3 regions of the Pseudoalteromonas sp. DY56-GL79 genome follow, and region 3 is predicted to be linked to each of the others. Evidence: predicted binding sites of a transcription regulator. Region 3 holds the regulator's gene; each other region holds the start of a gene.
What was found. The regulator sigma-54, encoded in region 3, starts transcription at its own class of promoters, with help from an activator protein. The targets are predictions, from matches to a motif close to GTTGGCACGNNNNTNGNNT.

Region 1 (4,288 bases), on a different contig from region 3:
TTGACCAGCGAACTGCTTCTCCATGATCTCGTTTAGTTCTTGTAGTGCCGCAGGTTGCACTTCTTCTAAGTTTGCAATACGCATTGTTAAATCTAAGCGTACTTTCTCAGGAAACTGAGACAAAATCTCGGCGGATTGCTCAGGCTCTAAATAAGACAATACAATCGTTTGGATCTGCGGGTGCTCGTTGCGGATAATATTGGCAACCTGCTTCGAGTCCATCCACTTCAACGAATCCAACCCTTTTGCACCAGAGCCCATAACTATTTGGTCAATAAGACTTGCCGCTTTGTCTTCACCAAGTGCTGCGGTTAGCGCCTTCTTAATGAAATCTTCCGATTGGAAACCTATCGTACTAAAACTTTGAATTTGTTCGATAAACAAATTGTGCACAGCTGCTATTTTAGCCTGAGATAGGTCATCCATGGAGGCCATTGCCATACCGACCTTTTGCACTTGCTTCGGCTCTAAGTGTTTCAAAATCTGAGCCGCATCTTCTTCAGTCAAACTAAGCAGTAAGATGGCAGCCTTGTCGACGCCATCTAGCTTGTCAACGTCAAAGGCTGCGGGCAATTGTTTTTGTTCTTGATCAGTCATCTTCTGTCAACCACGCTTTCACAACTTGTGATGAGAGTTCTGGTTCGTTAGCAACTAGGGCACGTACTGCTTTGAGTAAGTCCTCGTCGCCATGTAAGTCTGGCAATTGTAATCTACCGTCAGAAGAGAAGCCAACCGCAGACTCATCGAATTCGTTATTTAGCATATCGAGTGTACTGTCACCTAAATCTACACCACTGGTCAACGCATCTTCATCAAAATCTTCAAGCGTATCATCTGGGTAAATTAGACGCTTAAGCATAGGTCTTACTACCGCTAAGATTAGCACAATGATCACTAAGGTACCTGCTGCAAGACGGATTGTCTTTTGGAACCAATCTTGCTCCCAAAGTGGTATCTCTTGCATTTCAGTGAGGTCTTCACGCACGAATGGCACAGTCACTACCTCTAGTGCATCACCTCGCTGCATATCAAAGCCCACACCACCTTGTAGCAAACGACGGATGTTATTTAACTCTTCTTGCGTACGCGGCGCCATTGCCATGTTACCTTCAGCATCAGGTTTTGCGAGGTAGTCAACGGCCACACTCACACTGATCCGGCGAATAACCCCAGTTTGCTGACGTTTATGGCTAATAGTAGTATCTAATTCATAGTTACGGGTTGCTTCTTTTTGATTACTGCTTGGTGTCGCACTTTGACCATTACCGCCTTGCCCTGCAACCTCTGGGATATTTGAGTTTATAGGAGGTTGATTAGTCAGCGCACCCGGAATACCTACTGCTAAACCACCAATATTATTTTCTTCATACGTCGTTTCGCTACGAACCGCAGGTAAATCTGGGTTATAACGTTTTTGCGTTTCTTCAACTGCACTGAAGTCCATCGTTAAGTCAACCTGCGCGGTAAAGTTACCAAGACCTACAGTTGGGATCAGGATGCTATCAATTTTTTCTAGATATTCTTGTTCACGCTTACGTTCGATTTCGTACTCTTTTCTCGAGCGTGCAGCTAAAGAGTCTTGAGAACCAGAGTTGAGTAGACGACCGTTTTGATCGGTGACGGTCACGCGTGAAGGTTCCAGGCCTTGTACCGCTGATGCCACAATGTCTACGATTGAATCAACTTCTTCGCCGCCAAGCGTTTTGCCACGTTTAAGGGTAATAACTACGGTTGCAGAGGGCTTTTTCTCGCGACGTGCAAAGACGTTTTCTTTTGGAATTGCAAGCAACACTTTTGCACGGTTTACGTCTTGTAACTCTTCAATTGTTCTCGCAAGTTGTTGCTCACGACTATGTTTTAAGCGCTCTCTTTCAAGACGTTGGCTAACACCAAAACCCATATCCTGCATCAGAATATCAGTGCCAGAACTCGGAGACTGGGTAAAACCGTCACGCGCCATGCGTAGTTTTATGTCTTGATAGTCCGACTCAGCAACTAAAATGGTATTACCATCTAATTGGTATTCAATTTTCTGTTGGTCTAAAAAGTCTAACGTTTCGACGAGTTCTTCTGTTGGGTATTTACCAAGCGGACGCATATCTGGCTGGCGCGCCCAAATGATAATAAAGATTGCGATTGCTAAACAAATAGCAAGGGCAATAACCAGAGTAACCTGGCGCAACATATCAACACCGCTTAGCGCACTGAAGTAGCCTGATTTTTGCTCTTGTTGCTCATCCGATCCGCTGTCATTATTCAGCGCTGCATCGGAAAGCGTAAGATCTGTTGATTGATTAGTAGCCACGATTACTCTCCACAGTCACTCAATTAAACTGGCATGCTCATGATTTCTTTATAGGCCTCAACAAGTTTATTACGAACTTGCACTGTTGCCTCAAAAGCGACCGACGATTTTTGTTTCGCTATCATGGCTTCTGCAAGAGAAACGCTTCTGTCACCCATTTCAACAGCGGTGACTTTTTGTTTCGCTTCTTGTTGTAAGCCATGAACCGTATTAAGTGCGTCTGAGAGTAAATCGCCAAACTGAGCCGATGAAGATGCCGCCGTCTTAACCGGCTGCACTGATGGCTGTGTGTTTCTCGTCGCTTCTGCAGCCATTGCCTGCATTTCTTGAAATAGCGCTGATGATTGTACTTTCATGATGCTTTACTCAAAATAACTCTTAGTTACCTGTAATAAAGCAGAAAACGTGCCAACTTAAAATCGTTAATTTTCAGTATCTTGAAACATTTTTAGTATGTCGAAAAATTGGCAGTGCATAGAAGTAAAAACTAGGCGCCTAAGATCTGCTGATCTTTATAGGCACCTAATTAAATTTTAATTGACATATAAAGCTTAACCTGAGGTTTGGAAAAGCAATGAGCTAACTCACTCCTTTTAAGCTTAAGTATCTTAGGTTAAGCGGGTAACGCAATCCCTAAATCTCGCATTTTTGCCAGCTTATAGCGAAGTGTGCGAGGACTCATACCCAATACCTCCGCCACCTCTTTACGTTTACCATTAAACTTTGCCAGCGTATCTAAAATAATTTGGTGTTCTTTATCCTGTAACTCATCTTTATAGCTAATGATTTCATCCTCACCTTGAGAGCGCTCCATTAAAGCTGATGCTTCATGATTTAGAAGTGGTGCAGACTCAATCAAAGCCATCGGTGAGAAATTTTCGATAAAAATATCATCTTCTTGAATTTCATTACCTTGGAACAAAATCAGGGCACGTTGAATAACGTTGTCTAGCTCTCTTACGTTTCCAGGCCAAGTGTGCGAACTGAGCTTGCGCTTTGCACCGATGCTTAATATAGGTGTTGGCTTGCCTGCTTTTTGCGTATGTCTTACCAACAAATGCTCGGCTAACACAGCGATATCACCTGCTCTGTCCTTCAATGGCAACCACTCTAGCGGGAAAACATTGAGGCGATAATATAAATCTTCTCTAAATACCCCATCATCCACCGCTTCTTTTAAATCGCGGTTACTGGTTGCCAACACTCTGACATCCAGTGAAATGGTTTTTCTGCTGCCTAGACGCTCAACCTCGCGCTCTTGTAACACGCGAAGTAATTTTGCTTGTAATCCCAAATCCATCTCTGTGATCTCATCAAGCAAAATCGTTCCCTTTTGTGCTTGCTCAAATTTTCCAGGGCACGCTTGAATGGCACCTGTAAACGCCCCCTTTTCGTAACCAAATAGGGTCGCTTCGAGCATATTTTCCGGGATTGCAGCGCAGTTAATTGCGATAAAAGGCTCGTCTGCTCTGTCAGATTTATCGTGAATATAACGAGCCAACACTTCTTTACCTGAACCGCTTGGCCCAAGTACCATAACGCTGGCATCCGACTTAGCTACTTTTGCGGCCAGTTCAAGTAGTTTAATACTCTTTGGATCGGCAACAATGGGGCCGTCTGTCTCTTTTTCCTTCTCAGGTAAATAACGTCCAACCATATTAAGCAATACTTCTGGCGCAAATGGCTTCGCCATATAGTCGATAGCACCCAATCTCATCGCCTCAACCGCATCATCAATGGTCGCGTATGCTGTCATCATCAATACCGGTAATTCGGGATAGTTGAGTTTAATGGTCTTTAACAAGTCAAGCCCACTCATGGCACCCATTTGCACATCACTCACCACCAAAGAAAAGGTTTCCTGCTTTAGCAATAAAACGGCTTGTTCCGCACAACTTGCTTCTACGCACTCGATATTTGAAAGCTGCAATGTATCTATGAGTGCTTCTCTTAAACCAGCATCATCTTCAACAACTAAAACTC
Region 2 (4,288 bases), on a different contig from region 3:
CTGTCTTGCCGAGATTCATTGCCGATCCGAGCAATCTGCACTGGTTCTAAGCGAGCGTCAGCTAAGCGTCGACCTTGATTATCAACAATATTGGCAAGCTTCTTACCAGCAAAATTAAGCGTAAAAATACGCGCGGTTTCTGGGCCATCGTAGAATTCGAACGCGCGACGATGGATGGTGATTGTGCGACCTTGAACGGTATATTGACCGGTACGGCTGATACGATTTACACGGGAATAATTAAGCCGCTTCAACTCCCACAGCACTTCATCCTCATTAAGGAACTGATCAGGAAAAAACTGCATCGATCTGGCATAAACCTGCACGGGAAGTTCCCATTTATTGCCTTCAAACTGGCGGCTTATTTTGGCGTCTAAGTAGATGATATAGATTGCTACAAGGAATATCGCCGCAATAGTCCCCTTCCAAAAGAAAGACCACAACGTGCTCAGTACACGGCTTTTAATTCTTTGCATCTTAGAACCGTTTTGCTGGGTATTGTTTTTACGCGAAGTGTTCGCTTTGACGTTTGAATTTTTGGCAGGTGTTCTTTTCTTTTTATCCGTCATGACCCAAGTAAAACTAAAAAATGAATCGCAAGATGGTAGGGTAACCTAAATTAACAACTGCTGAAAGTAGAATAATATTTATAAAGAAAAGTGAGCCCTGCTGGACTCACTTTGTTTAGACAACGAGAACTTTACAATATTGACCGAGAGCCAAATTGGTATTACTGTCCGCGAACTGTCACGAACTCGGGATAGGCATCTACGCCACAATCATGTTGATCCATACCACTTAGCTCTTCTTCTTCACCAACGCGGATCCCCATGCTCGCTTTCAATACACTCCAAACAATATAGGAAGCAATGAAAACAAAACCTAAAATAGTGATAAGTCCCACAGCCTGACCTTGGAAAGTAGCGTCTGAGTTTGAAAATGGCACCATCATCACACCCAGCGCACCGCAGATACCGTGAACAGAGATAGCACCGACAGGATCATCAATTTTTGCTTTATCTAGCGCAACGATACTAAACACCACCAATGCACCGCCTATGGCACCGAGGATAAGCGCTAATATAGGTGTTGGAGAAGCAGGTTCTGCGGTAATGGTCACTAGACCTGCTAGTGCACCATTAAGCACCATAGTTAAATCCGCCTTGCCCCACATTAATTTACACACCAACAGTGCAGCAACCGCACCTGCAGCCGCCGCCGCATTGGTATTTAGCATGATTTGGCTGACCGCGATGGCATTTTCTTTGTCGGCAAGGAACAGTTGAGAGCCACCGTTAAAGCCAAACCACCCCATCCACAAAATAAAGGTGCCTAGTGTAGCTAGTGGCATGTTGGAACCAGGAATTGGGTAAATCTCACCATTTTTGCCATATTTTCCTTTGCGCGCACCTAGTAACAGAACACCCGCTAGTGCCGCAGCAGCACCGGCACCATGCACAATGGCAGAACCGGCAAAGTCAACAAAGCCAAGCTCAGATAAGAAACCACCGCCCCACGTCCAATAGCCTTCTAACGGGTAGATAAAACCAGTTAACACCACACAAAATGCTAAAAACGCCCACAATTTCATACGCTCAGCAACAGCGCCCGAGACAATTGACATGGCCGTTGCAACAAATACCACTTGGAAGAAAAAGTCGGATTGCAGTGCATGGTCGGCATCCTTAGCAGCACTGCCAATGAGCGCGCCAAGACTTGGTAAAACCCCACCTTCGGCATTATTCACATACATGATGTTGTAACCAATAAGCAGATACATAGTACAAGCAATAGCGTACAGTGCGACGTTCTTGGTAAGGATTTCAGTGGTATTTTTTGAGCGTACTAATCCCGCTTCAAGCATAGCGAAACCGGCAGCCATCCACATAACTAAGACGCCAGAGATCAAAAAGTAAAAGGTATTTAATGAAAATTTTAGTTCTATTATTGTATTTTCCATTGCTCGGCTCCCCTTAAATGGCTTCTTCATCAAGTTCGCCGGTACGGATCCGAACAACTTGGTCTAAGTCGTAAACAAAGATTTTTCCATCACCAATTTTTCCAGTGAACGCAGCCTTTGTAACCGTTTCCACAACGCGCTCGGCGTTTTCGCTTAACGTTGCAATTTCTATTTTTATTTTTGGAATGAAATCGACTTGATATTCTGCACCGCGATACAGTTCGGTGTGACCGCGCTGACGTCCAAACCCTTTAACGTCAACGACCGTCATGCCTTCAATCCCCAGATCGGCTAACGCTTCACGCACCTCATCCAGTTTAAATGGTTTTATTATTGCACTTATCATTTTCATGCTGAGTCCCCTTAGGACAGTTGATCCTGTTGTATGCAGTAATCCAACCTTTATGCCAAATTTTTTATTCCTTAATTAACAATGAATTAAAGTGGGAGGTGGAATTTAACGCATAAAAAATGCACCATCTAGGTGCATTGATATTAAGTCTGAACTGAGTTGGTGCATAAACACCCAAATAACGAAAAGCTAATGCGCGATAACGCAATTTCGTTGTTTGTCCTTCGCTTTGTAGAGCGCTTTATCAGCCTTGCGCATTACTTCGCTTAGACTCTTTGATTGGCAAGCCGCGAGGCCAATACTGATGGTGCAATAATGCTTACCCTCAGGAATTTTAAATGCTTGCTGTGCAAGGCGCTCTCTAAAGTCTTCTAGCATGTGCTTTGCCATCTTCATATCTGAGCTTGGAATAAGCAAAGCAAACTCTTCCCCACCAATACGTGCGACAATGTAGTGACCAAATGCACTACGCAGTAAATCAGCAACTTGTTTAAGTACATCATCACCGCTTTCATGACCATATTGGTCGTTAATAGATTTAAAATGATCGAGGTCTAACAATGCCAATATATGCTGGCTCGGTTTGTTTTTGATTAAACGCTCTGCCTGCTGACAGAAATAACGGCGATTATAAAGTCCTGTTAAATAGTCTCGATGCGCATATTCTTTGATTTCTGCAATCAAATTGAGCTGCTCCATCGTCTGCATGATGCGGCAATGAAACTCTTCACTCATAAAAGGTTTTGCCAAAAAGTCATTGGCGCCGTATTTGATAAACTTAGCTGACAAACCATGACTTCCCGCGCCAGATAGACCTATAATCGCCAACTCATCTCGTCCGCGACTATTACGAACGGATTTCACCAACTCAAAGCCATCCATCGTCGGCATCGCAAAGTCTGTCAGCAGTAGCTTAATTTCATGGTCAGATAGCAACATCTCCAATGCCTGTTCGCCATCTTGCGCCTCAAGCACTGTAAATAATTGCTTTTCAAGCATCTGCTTCATTACTGCTCGACTGATCACAGAATCATCGGCGATCAGCGCCTTGCAACCTTGGTTTCTCAACAGTCTAGATGCTAACTTGACCGCGTATAGGTATGAATCACGGTTGTCTTTAATTACATAATCCACCACGCCCATTTCAAGCATTTGCTGGCGACTATATTCATCTATTTTTGAGGTCAGCACCACAGTGGGAATTTTGTGGCTAAGCGTGAGCTGCACGACCTCTGCGTCCATCGCATCGGGCAGCGTTAAATCTACCAGCGCCAATGTATATTGGTGCTGTGCTAAGAAGTCCTTACTTTCCTTGAGGGACCAAGCAAAATCGATTTCGACATCTAGATGCTGAGCAGCAAGGTGTCGCAATACCTGTTGTACGACTTTACTGTCTTCAACAATTAAAATTCTTTGCATGGATTGAGATCTCTTAAGTACAACGAGAAGCGCAGTGAAACAAGAATTTAACGGGGCTAAATACTTTATTACTACATAATAAAGTACTAAATATACGCGAATCTTGCACTAAAAAAAACCAAATCGGCTCAAATTCGTTACTTTTCGATAAACGAGGTTACAACAGCCTATTTTTCAAACCTGCCGTTTTTTTTGTTGAGTTTGTCTCAATGGCTTTGAATTTCAGATGAAATACTTCTTTAATGCAGACATACCGACTGCAATACCGAGGAAGCAATGAAAAAACTACTACCACTATTGCTCGTGAGTTGTGCCCTACTCTCAGCGCCAAGCATAGCTGAAGAGCACAACCGCGCAATTGAGATAGATCATAAAATAACAACTGAGCATAGAGCCGAAATAAAAGGTGAACGTATTAACTACACCGCGACAACAGGCACACAGCCGGTGTGGAATGAAAACGGCGACGCAGTTGCAACGTTGCATTACACCTACTACAAGCGCACAAAAATCAAAGATATGAGCAAACGTCCGCTGTTGATCTCATTTAACGGTGG
Region 3 (4,288 bases):
ACTGTCTAAATAAAACAGGGTAGGTTTGGCGAAACCAGGCAAGTATTCAAGAATGTCATTAAACTCGTCCTGTTCTTTAGGCAAGTTTCTAACATCAATACTGACTGCAATTTTATTATAATTGTCGGAAACGCTGCGGACTAAAGACGGCAGTAAATTGACTGGAATGTTATCTACACAATAGTAGCCTAAGTCTTCCAATACTCGAAGCGCTACAGATTTACCAGAGCCTGAGCGGCCACTGATAATGATAAGCTCGAGTCCTTTTTCTTCATCACTCATCAAGTTCACCTTGGATCACTGCATATAACTCGTCATCACTTTTTGCTTGCCTAAGCATTTTGCAAAAAGACTTGTCTTTGAGTGTATCAGCAATCGCCGCTAAGGTCTTCAGGTGCTGTTGATTATCACCTTCGGGTACGATGAACGCGACAAAAATATCGACAGGCTGCTTATCTATGGCTTCAAACTGGATCCCTTGCTCGCTAACAAGCACCATTGCAAGGATTTTATCCAAACCTTCAAGTCTACCATGAGGAATGGCAATACCTTTACCGATCCCTGTGCTGCCTAATTTCTCTCGCGCCATTAAAGCGTCTAAGATAGCATGCTGACTGGTATTTGGAATTTGGCTATGAGCCAGTTCGCTGATGTATTCTAAAATACGTTTTTTGCTATTAAAAAGGACCGCAGCTTTACTGCAGTCCTTGTTCACCAATTCACTTAATTTCATCTTAGTGTCGAGTGAGCTTCTCTTTGTGTTTAATAACTTGACGATCTAGCTTGTCGATAAGGCCATCAATTGCGGCATACATATCTTGATGCTCTGTTGATGCAAATAGCTCGCCGCCGTTTACGTGTAATGTTGCTTCTGCTTTTTGTACTAGCTTCTCGACATCAAGGATCACATGCACGTTATTGATATGATCAAAGTGCCTTTCTAGCTTCGCAAACTTGTTGGTGACATAGTCTCTTAATGAGTCAGTAATTTCTACATGGCGACCAGTTAGATTTAGTTGCATAAGCATTTTTCCTTCTTGGTTTTTACGTCTTATATCAAGCTTTTACGCTGATTTGACGGTGGAATGGCTAGGGATTCACGATATTTTGCAATCGTACGTCTCGCTACCTTAATTCCTTGCTCAGCTAAGATATCTGCAATTTTGCTGTCACTCAATGGTTTCGCGGTATTTTCTGCAGCTATCAGCTTTTTGATAAGTGCTCTAATTGCTGTAGAAGAGCACTCACCTCCATTTTCTGTACTTACATGGCTAGAGAAGAAGTACTTCAGCTCAAATATTCCCCGAGGTGTATGCATGTATTTTTGTGTTGTCACACGGGAAATTGTGGACTCATGCATCTCAACCATTTCAGCAACATCATTTAGCACCATAGGGCGCATTGCTTCGGGGCCATGTTCAAAGAATGCCTGTTGTTGTTGCACAATGCAATTGGTAACTTTTAATAAAGTATCATTTCGGCTTTCTAAGCTTTTAATAAACCACTTCGCTTCTTGTAAATGTGAGCGAATAAACTGACTATCTGTACTGGATTTCGCTGTTCTAGACATCGCAGCATAATGGTCGTTTACTTTTATTTTAGGCATAGCATCAGGATTTAGCTCTACGACCCAACGACCTTTTACTTTTTTCACCGATACGTCAGGGATCACATATTCAGGCTCTTCATGAATAATGCTTGCCGCTGGTTTTGGGTTAAGACTATGAATTAACGTCATGACCTCTTTGAGATCGGCTTCTTTAAGGCGTGTTTTCTTAGTCAAAGTTCGATAGTCACGGCTGGCAAGCAAGTCGATATGCTCTGTCAGGATCATTTTCGTTTCGGCAATCCATGGCGTATCTGGGGCGAATTGATTTAGCTGAATACACAAGCATTCTTGTAAACTACGCGCTGCGATACCGACAGGATCGAAAAGCTGAATACGTTTGAGCACGGCTTCGACTTCATCCAGCTCAATAGGCTCTTCGCTACTCTCATCATTAATGCTTTCTAAAATGTCTTCGCAAGACAGTGTTAAAATGCCTGACAGGTCGACCGCTTCAATAATCGCAATCGCAATCGCTCTATCTGTTGGACTAAATGGTGTCAGCTCAAGTTGCCACATGAGATAGTCGTGGAGAGATTCAGAGGTTTCCCCTTGATAAACATTATCGTCATCGGGAAGTGGGCCTGAGCTTGCAGCGGGCGCTGCACTCATATACTCGTCCCAAGTGACATCCATGGCGAGGTCATCGCTCACCGTGTCTTTGCTCATGGCTGTATCTGAGTCTATCTCATAGTCACTAACCTGCACTTCATCGCTTGAATCTTGATTGTCGTCAGCACTGCTCTTTTCTTGACTGTGTTGGTCAGTGTTTTCGCCGTCAGTATTATCACCTTCTTCCACTTCCAACAATGGATTGCTGTCTAATGCTTCTTGTATTTCTTGTTGCAGATCCAATGTACTAAGCTGCAGCAAGCGAATGGCTTGTTGCAGTTGTGGAGTCATTGTAAGTTGCTGCCCCATGCGCAGCTGTAATGATTGCCTCATGTATCTCTAACAATCCTTTTTAACAGTTATTAATACTACGTCTTAACTATAGCTTGAATTGTTCGCCTAGGTAGACATCTCTTACGGTTTGATCTGCCAAAACATGTTCTGGCGTGCCTGCAGCGATTAACTCACCATGTGAAACGATGTAGGCTTTTTCACATACGTCCAGTGTTTCTCTAACGTTATGATCGGTGATTAGCACACCGATACCGCGGTTTTTTAGGTGCTCTATGATTGTCTTTATATCTAACACCGAAATAGGATCAACACCAGCAAAAGGTTCATCTAACAGGATAAACTTAGGGTTAGCGGCTAAAGCGCGAGCAATTTCTACGCGTCTTCTTTCGCCTCCCGACAATGCCATGCCCTGTGAGTCGCGAATGTGTTGGATATTAAACTCATCCAGTAACTCGTTTAGTTCAGCTTCTCTTTCAACTTTAGATAAGTCTTTTCGAGTTTCTAAAATCGCCATCAAATTTTGATAGACCGTGAGTTTTCTAAAGATCGAAGACTCTTGCGGTAGATAACCAATACCAAGTCGCGCGCGGCTGTGCATTGGTAGCAAAGTGATATCTTCGTCATCAATCTGAATAAAACCTTTGTCGCTTGGTACTAACCCTACAATCATATAAAAGGTCGTGGTTTTACCTGCGCCATTCGGGCCCAATAAGCCTACAATGCTGCCAGCTTGAACACTTAAGCCAACATTTTTGACGACCTGGCGGCCTTTATAACTCTTTGCTAGACCAGTTGCTTTGAGCTCGCTCATTAATTGTTACCTTCTTCCTGCGCTTTTTTATCTTTTGCGTCTTTTTTGTCATCAACAGGAACAAGGATGGTTCTTACACGGGAATCTTCTTGGTCTGAGCGCTCAGCACTGATCAGTTGCTTTTCAATGTCATAGGTGATGACCTGAGCATTGATTTTTTGCCCAGTTTGATTGATTTCCGCATCGCCAGAAATGACTAAGGTGCCTTTCGCAACGTCGTAGCGAATTTCGTTTGCTTTGGCTTCTAGCAAATTACCATCAGGTTGACGTTCGCTGAAAATAGCTGGGCTGCCAGTTGCAACAAGCAGTTGCTTGTTAGTACCAAGCTCCGCGCGGCGATGGACTTCTAGGCGATCGGCATTTATTTTTCTGTTGCCATGAATAATAACAACATTCTGTTCAAAAATACCGATGTTGCTTTGCAGTTGAGCTTGCTGACGGCCAGCATCAATAATGACTTCATTTTGTTCTGCAGCAATTACTAGAGTAGAACTTGCAAGCAAGCCGATGAAAACTAGTTTGTTAATGATTTTACTGGTCATAATAAATTGTCTTTGTGTGGTTGATGAGTTCGATCACTTGCTTTTGTAGATCCGCATGCAGTCCTTTACCCGTGATCCTAAGACTAGGACCCGTGATAACGACAGGGTGTTCCGACTTCATCAATTTTTGCTTAATTTCAACTCTTACATTATCGGCATTGATATCGGTGATCATGGCGTTAGGCGTTAAATTCTTTGCCAGCACATTGCCCTCTAATATCAAGGTATTGTTTTCGTACAGTGTTGCTTCTAATGCACTTATTTGCCAATTTTGCTCACCGTTATATAAGGTGAAAATAGGCTTTTCAAAGTGACTAAAGCCAAGATCTTGATACAACTCCATCTTATCAGCAGTTACCTGATAGTTTAATAAGCCATTTTCACTATAGGTCGTTTGCTGAAGTGTGGTTGCAACATAATCGG

Region 1: a site for sigma-54 is predicted at 2,700-2,718, ahead of fliE (flagellar hook-basal body complex protein FliE). Genes of this name have one in related genera too.
Region 2: a site for sigma-54 is predicted at 2,354-2,372, ahead of NO992_RS02920 (P-II family nitrogen regulator). Genes of this name have one in related genera too.

The regions. Positions count from the first base shown of each region.
Region 1 covers NZ_JANHZS010000002.1:136,694-140,981, reverse strand. Annotated here, with positions in the region: gene fliG (flagellar motor switch protein FliG) at 1-597, opposite strand, end outside; gene fliF (flagellar basal-body MS-ring/collar protein FliF) at 590-2,308, opposite strand; gene fliE (flagellar hook-basal body complex protein FliE) at 2,329-2,661, opposite strand; gene NO992_RS01980 (sigma-54-dependent transcriptional regulator) at 2,919-4,288, opposite strand, start outside.
Region 2 covers NZ_JANHZS010000003.1:79,729-84,016, forward strand. Annotated here, with positions in the region: gene mrcB (penicillin-binding protein 1B) at 1-569, opposite strand, end outside; gene NO992_RS02915 (ammonium transporter) at 731-1,960, opposite strand; gene NO992_RS02920 (P-II family nitrogen regulator) at 1,974-2,312, opposite strand; gene NO992_RS02925 (diguanylate cyclase domain-containing protein) at 2,502-3,731, opposite strand; gene NO992_RS02930 (S10 family peptidase) at 4,008-4,288, shown strand, end outside.
Region 3 covers NZ_JANHZS010000006.1:56,237-60,524, forward strand. Annotated here, with positions in the region: gene rapZ (RNase adapter RapZ) at 1-282, opposite strand, end outside; gene ptsN (PTS IIA-like nitrogen regulatory protein PtsN) at 275-733, opposite strand; gene hpf (ribosome hibernation promoting factor) at 735-1,022, opposite strand; gene NO992_RS05820 (RNA polymerase factor sigma-54) at 1,052-2,551, opposite strand; gene lptB (LPS export ABC transporter ATP-binding protein) at 2,598-3,323, opposite strand; gene lptA (lipopolysaccharide transport periplasmic protein LptA) at 3,323-3,865, opposite strand; gene lptC (LPS export ABC transporter periplasmic protein LptC) at 3,855-4,288, opposite strand, start outside.